DNA from 2 places in the Variovorax sp. FG153 genome. Region 2 is predicted to be linked to the other one. Evidence: predicted binding sites of a transcription regulator. Region 2 holds the regulator's gene; the other holds the start of a gene.
The links. The regulator sigma-54, encoded in region 2, starts transcription at its own class of promoters, with help from an activator protein. The targets are predictions, from matches to a motif close to TGGCANGNAANCTGCTTT.

Region 1 (3,441 bases), on a different contig from region 2:
GCTGCTCGATCACCGCCTGCTCGCCGTGCCCGACTACGCGCCCGGCTACGAAGTATTGAGCGTGTTCGTCGCCGGCGTCGTGCTGGCCATTGGCCTGTCGCTGCTGCCCGCGCTGCGCGCCGTGGCCTTCATGCTGGCCGTGGCCGCGGCGCTGGTCGGACTCAACACCTGGCTCTACGTCGCGCATGGCCTGGTGCTGCCGCTGGCCTCGGCGCTCGCGATGGTCGCGCTCGCCTTCCTGCTCAACATGAGCTGGGGCTACCTGGTCGAATCGCGCGCGCGCCGCGGCCTGGTGCAGCTCTTCGGCACCTACGTGCCGCCGCAGCTCGTCGACGAGATGCTGGAGCGCCCGGGCCGCTACAGCATGCGTGCCGAGAGCAAGACCATGACCGTCATGTTCTGCGACATGCGCGACTTCACGCGCTTCTCGGAGCAGATGTCGCCGGCCGAACTGCAGGCCTTCCTCAACACCGTGTTCAGCCGCCTCACCGACGTCATCACCGCGCACCGCGGCACCGTCGACAAGTACATGGGCGATTGCGTCATGGCCTTCTGGGGCGCCCCGCTCGAGACGCCCGAGCACGCCAGCCTCGCCGTGAATGCCGCGCTCGACATGGCCGAGGCGGTGCACGACATCAACCGCATCCACCGCGCCACCGGCCGGCCCGAGATCAGCATCGGCATCGGCATCAACAGCGGCGTCATGAGCGTGGGCGACATGGGTTCGGCCGCGCGGCGCAGCTACACCGTGGTCGGCGACGCGGTCAATCTGGCCTCGCGCCTCGAGGGGCTCAGCGGCCACTACGGCGTCGAGATCGTCGCCAGCGGTGCCACGCGGGAGCTCGCGCCGGCCTATGTCTGGCAGGAGCTCGACAGCGTCTTCGTCAAGGGCCGGGCCCAGGCCGTCGCCGTGTTCACGCCGCTGGCCGTCGCCTGGGACGAGGCGGCCGTCATCGCCGTGCGCGAGGCGCACCGGCTCGAGCGCTGGGCCGAGGTACTGGCCGCCTACCGGCGCCAGGACTGGGCCTTGGGCCGAAACTTGCTGGACCCCCTCCTCGTGGCCGATGCCAAAAAAGTCCTTTACCAGCTCTACGCGCAGAGATTAGCCTCGATGGCCTTGCGCCCGCACGACCCGTCGTGGGACGGTGCAACCCGGTTCGAAACCAAATGACAGACACAGACAAGGGGTCTCTCACAATGCAGGTTCGTGTGCTGGGTTGCTCGGGCGCTATCGCCAAAGACTGCCGCACCACCTCTTTCCTGGTCGACACCGACCTGCTCGTCGATGCCGGCACCGGCGTCGGCGACCTCACCCTCGACGAAATGGCCGGCGTCGACGACATGGTGCTCACGCACTGCCACCTCGATCACATCGCCGCCCTGCCCCTGATGCTCGACGCCGTCGGCGGCCGCCGCACCCGGCCGCTGCGCGTGCATGCGCTGCGCGCCACCATTGAGGCGCTGCGCGCCCACGTCTTCAACAACATCATCTGGCCCGACTTCGAGAGCATCCCGAGTCCCGAGACCCCCTTCGTCACCTTCCACGACATCGCCGTCGGCCAGACGCTGCTGCTCGGCAGCGCCACGCCCAAGCGCATCGAGGTGCTGCCGGCCGTGCACACCGTGCCCGCCTGCGGCTTCGCCGTGAGCCGCGCCGATGGGGGAGCGCATTGGGTCTTCAGCGGCGATACCGAGCGCAACGCGCCGTTCTGGGACCGGGTCAATGCCCTCGAGGTCGCGATGCTCGTGATCGAGACGGCCTTCAGCAACCGGGAGCAGGCGCTGGCGGAACGCAGCCTGCATCTGTCGCCGACCATGCTGGCCGACGAGCTGGCCCACATCGATCCGGGCAAGGACTATCCGATCTACATCACGCACACCAAGCCGGCCGAGACCGAGGAGATCATGAGCCAGATCGAAACCTTGGCGGGGCGGAAGGTGCGGGGATTGGCGCAGCGGGACATCCGCTGGCTGAAGGCGGATGGGATCCTGACTTTCTGAGCCGGGTCGCGCGACGGGGATGGCATGACAAATTTGTCACCATGTGTCGCATCTTGATACATCTTCTGTCACGTGCAGTAACACCAATGTGGTCTGGGGTGACGCGTTAGGTCGCTGACGGGGCGGGAAACCGGGTGGCACGGATGCTGCGGAAGGTTCTCCGCTCCGGGGGGAGGACTCCCGGGAGTGACAACCAACCCAACCAACCTGGAGTTAGTGAAATGAACCGTCGTTCCATCGCACGCAATGTGCAGAAGGGTTTCACCCTTATTGAATTGATGATCGTTGTGGCGATCATTGGCATTCTTGCGGCCGTGGCGCTGCCGGCTTATCAGGACTACACCGTGCGTGCGCGCGTGTCGGAAGCCATGGTGCTCGCATCGGCCGCCAAGACGCTGGTTGGCGAGAACGCTGCCAATGCGGCTTCGGACCTTCGGCTCGGCTTCGATTCCACGTCCGTGAACTCCACGAAGAATGTTGCGTCGATGAGCATCAGTGAGAAGGGCGCAATTTCCGTTACCACGACGAAGGCGGCGGGCGAAGTCACGCTGGTCCTCACTCCTACCTCGAATGGCAATGAACTGGCGGCAGAAGAGACGCCGGCCGCTCAGATTCAATGGAAGTGCACCACGGACAGTGCGAAGTTCAAGTACGTGCCGACCGAGTGCCGCAACAGTTGAGGGCAGTAGAAGTTCTACGCAGGGCCCGTTTGCGGGCCCTTTTTTGTACTTCGATGTAGGCGAGTCGCGCATGCATGCAGGGAGAAGGTTTCAATGGGCAATTGCCGCAGTGGCGGTGTTGCTTTTTGCGTGGACGCATCCCTATAGCGGAGTTCGCCATGACGGAATGCTTTACGTGGCCCAAGCCCTGAAGCACATCGATCCCGCAATATTTAATAGCGATCTTTTCTTCAAGTTCGGCTCGCAAGATTCCTTTAGCATTTTTGGCAGAACCTATGCACACGCAGTCGCCATTGTGGGCGTTGCTTGGTCTTCTTTTGCGGGTGTGCTTGTCGGGCAATTTCTCTTCATCGCTGCAGTCGGTTTCCTGATCTGGCGTGTTGCTCCGGAGAACTCGAGAGTGCTGGCCGGGTGCCTCCTGGCAATTACTGCGGGCACCTATGGCAGCTCGGCAATTTTTCATTTTGCAGAGCCTTTCCTGACGGCTCGCACCTATTCCGAAGTCCTGGTGATTCTCGGGCTGGCATTCATATCTCGCGGACAATTGGCCATCGCCGCCGTCGCCTGCGTCGTTGCGGCCCTGCTTCATCCCCTGATGGCGCTGCCAGCGATCTTCTTGTGCTGGGCGCTGGCTGTCCAGCGAAATCGCACTTGGTTATGGATGCTTGCTCTTGGTGTTCCGTTGCTAGCAATGGGACACTTTGATGTTTCGCCCTTCAATCGCGCGTTCCTCTTCTACGACGCCGAATGGCGGGATCTC
Region 2 (3,441 bases):
CGGGATCAGGTAGGGCGAGACGATGGTCACCTCGCTGCGCGCGCGGCGCATCTGCTCGACCACGTTGTAGCGCACGCTGTCCACGTCGAGCAGCGGCACGCCGCCGTACGAGGCGGTCTTGCCGATCACGCGGTCGGGCGAATCGGCATAGGCCTCGGCCGTGGTCCAGATCAGGCCGAGCCGGCCGGCATCGAGGTCCTCGGCGATCGGGCCGTAGCCCAGCAGGTCGTTGGGCGCGGGCTTCGGCGGCGGCGGCGTGGTGTCGGGGCCGGTGGCGGCCTCGAAGCGGCGCCGCAGTTCGTCGGCAGGCAGCGCGCTCGCCACCACCGACTCGACGGGCCGCACGTAGGGGCTGTTCCAGTACTGGTCGAACAGGCTGCCCAGGCGCGGGATCAGCGCGCCCGTCACGAAGGTGTCGAGGTCGATGAAGTTCTCGCCCGCGGTGCGCCGGAAGTACTGGTTGCCGATGTTGCGCCCGCCCGCCACGGCCATCGCGCCGTCGGCGATGAACAGCTTGTTGTGCATGCGCCGGTTGACGCGGCTGAAGTCGAACAGCGAGGCGGTGAAGCGCGCGAGCAGGCTGCCGCGGCCGGCCGGAAAGGGGTTGAACAGGCGCAGCTCGACATTGGGCGTGGCCGCGAAGCCGCGCAGCAGCTCGTCCTCGCCCGCGGTGTAGAGGTCGTCCATCAGCACGCGCACCCGCACGCCGCGCTGCGCGGCGTCGCGCAGGGTGCGCAGCAGGTAGCGGCCGGTCTCGTCGTTCTCGATCTGGTAGTACTGGACGTCGAGCGTGCGCTGGGCCCGGCGCGCGAGCTGGATGCGGGTGTCGAAGGCGAAGTCGCCGCCCGGCATGAGGCGAAAGCCGCTGAGGTCGGGGTCGGGCTGCGCGGCCAGCGCGATGCGCCCGAGCGCGGTGTCCTTCGACACGGCGATGGCCTTGGTGGGAGTGCGCGGTGCCTCGTCGGGCAGCGAGGCGCAGCCGGCGGCCAGCAGCGTGGCCGCGAGGGCGAACACCCGGAGCCCACGGCGCGACAGCAGGCGTCGGGCCATCGGCGGCTTTCTACAGGGCCTTGCGCAGGTTGGCGGGCGCGATGCGCAGCGCCTCGCGGTACTTGGCGACGGTGCGGCGCGCGCACTCGATGCCCTGCTCCTTGAGCATCTCGGAGATCTGGCTGTCCGACAGCGGCTTCTTCACGCTCTCCGAACCGACGAACTGCTTGATCAGCGCGCGCACCGCGGTGCTCGAGGCATTGCCGCCGGTCTCGGTGCCCAGCGCCGAGCCGAAGAAGTACTTGAGCTCGACCGTGCCGAAGGGCGTGGCCATGTACTTGGCGGTGGTCACGCGCGAGATGGTGGATTCGTGCAGCCCGAGCTCGTCGGCGATCTCGCGCAGCACCAGCGGGCGCATCGCGAGCTCGCCGTGCACGAAGTAACTCTTCTGCCGCTCGACGATGGCGTTGCTCACGCGCAGGATGGTGTCGAAGCGCTGCTGGATGTTCTTGATGAACCAGCGCGCCTCCTGCAGCCGCTGCGACAGCGCCTGGCTGCCCTCGCCCTTGTGCGACTTGAGCGCGCCGGCATAGATGTCGTGCACGCGCAGCCGCGGCATCACCTCGGGGTTGAGCATGACGCGGAACTTCACGTTGGTGCCGCGGCCGGTCTTGGTGACGATCACGTCGGGAATGACGATGTTGCGCTCGACGTCGACGAAGCGGCGGCCCGGCTTGGGCTCCAGGCGCGCGATGACCTGCAGCGCCGAGCGCACCAGTTCCTCGTTGGTGCGCGTGAGCGTGGCCAGGCGCTTGAAGTCGCGCCGCGCGAGCAGCTCCATCGGCTGCTTGCAGATGGCGAGCGCGGTCTTGCGCACCAGCTCCTCTTCCTCTGTCTCGTCTTCGTCGGCCAGCGCGCGCAGCTGGATCGCGAGGCATTCGCCGAGATCGCGCGCGCCCACGCCCGCGGGCTCCAGGCTCTGCAGCAGGCCGAGCGCGACCTGGAAGTGGTGCACCAGCTCGTCGAACTGGTCGTTGTCGTCGCCCGCGAGGCCCGAGGCCAGCGCCGGCAGCGAATCCTCGAGGTAGCCGTCGTCGTTGAGCGACTCGATCAAAAAGCGCAGCGCGGCGCTGTCGTTCTCGTTGAGCCGCAGGCTCAGCGCCTGGCGGTGCAGGAAGGACTGCAGCGATTCCTGGCTGCGCGCGAGCTCGGTGGCATCGGCGCGCTCGTCGTCGCCGGTGCTGCTGTTGTTGCGCGCAGGCGCGTCGCTGCCCCACTCGCTGTCGTCGGGCGCCATGTCGACGGTGCCGTCGCCTTCCCAGTCGGGCTCGCGCTCGGGCGAGTCGAGGGCCGGCTCGGCCTCGGACGACGAGGCGGTCTCGGTGGACGTGGTCGAGGTCGACGGCGCGGCGCCCGCGTAGTCGCTCTCGGCCTCGCGCTCGGTGTCCTCGCGCGGCGCGGGCGTGTCGGCAGCGTCGAGGCCGAATTCCTCGCGCGCGGCTTCCTCGGCGGTGCGCTCGAGGAAGGGGTTCTCGTCGAGCATCTGCTCGACCTCCTGGCTCAGCTCGAGCGTGGAGAGCTGCAGCAGCCGGATCGACTGCTGCAGCTGAGGCGTCAGCGCGAGATGCTGCGAAACGCGCAGCGACAAGCCTTGTTTCATGCCCTCAGGAAATGGCTGGCGCGAGGGTCATCACATGCGGAAGTGCTCGCCCAGGTAGACCCGGCGCACTTCGGCGTTGTCGACGATCTCCGAGGGCGTGCCCTGTGCCAGCACATGGCCGTCGCTGATGATGAAGGCGTGATCGCAGATGCCCAGCGTCTCGCGCACGTTGTGGTCGGTGATGAGCACGCCGATCCCGCGTTCCTTCAGGAAGCTGATGATGCGCTGGATCTCGATCACCGCGATCGGGTCGATGCCGGCGAAGGGCTCGTCGAGCAGGATGAAGCGCGGCTGGGTGGCCAGCGCGCGCGCGATCTCGACGCGGCGGCGTTCGCCGCCCGACAGCGCGAGCGCGGGCGAATCGCGCAGGTGGTCGACGCGCAGGTCGGCCAGCAGTTCCGACAGGCGCTCTTCCATGCGCTGCTTCGACAGCGCCTGCGGCCGGCCGTTGGCGTCGGGTTCGCGCTGCAGCTCGAGCACCGCGCGCACGTTCTCCTCGACCGTGAGCTTGCGGAAGATCGAGGCTTCCTGCGGCAGGTAGCTCAGGCCCATGCGCGCGCGGCGGTGGATCGGCATGTGGGCGATCGGCTCGCCGTCGATGGAGATCTCGCCCGCGTCGGCGCGCACCAGCCCGACGATCATGTAGAACGAGGTGGTCTTGCCGGCGCCGTTGGGGCCGAGCAGTCCGACGACTTCGCCCTTCTGCACGTCGAGCGAGACGTCCTTGACCACCTTGCGGCTGCCATAGCTCTTCTGCAGGCCGCGCGCGACGAGGCGGCTGCCCGGCACGC

Region 1: ACODT0_RS09435 (pilin) is a predicted target of sigma-54. The motif match lies at 2,137-2,154, and genes of this name have one in related genera.

Annotation. Positions count from the first base shown of each region.
Region 1 covers NZ_JBMDKG010000006.1:69,023-72,463, reverse strand. Annotated here, with positions in the region: gene ACODT0_RS09445 (CHASE2 domain-containing protein) at 1-1,171, shown strand, start outside; gene ACODT0_RS09440 (3',5'-cyclic-nucleotide phosphodiesterase) at 1,198-2,001, shown strand; gene ACODT0_RS09435 (pilin) at 2,223-2,681, shown strand; gene ACODT0_RS09430 (hypothetical protein) at 2,857-3,441, shown strand, end outside.
Region 2 covers NZ_JBMDKG010000018.1:50,251-53,691, reverse strand. Annotated here, with positions in the region: gene ACODT0_RS20165 (phospholipase D family protein) at 1-1,050, opposite strand, end outside; gene ACODT0_RS20160 (RNA polymerase factor sigma-54) at 1,061-2,650, opposite strand; gene lptB (LPS export ABC transporter ATP-binding protein) at 2,681-3,441, opposite strand, start outside.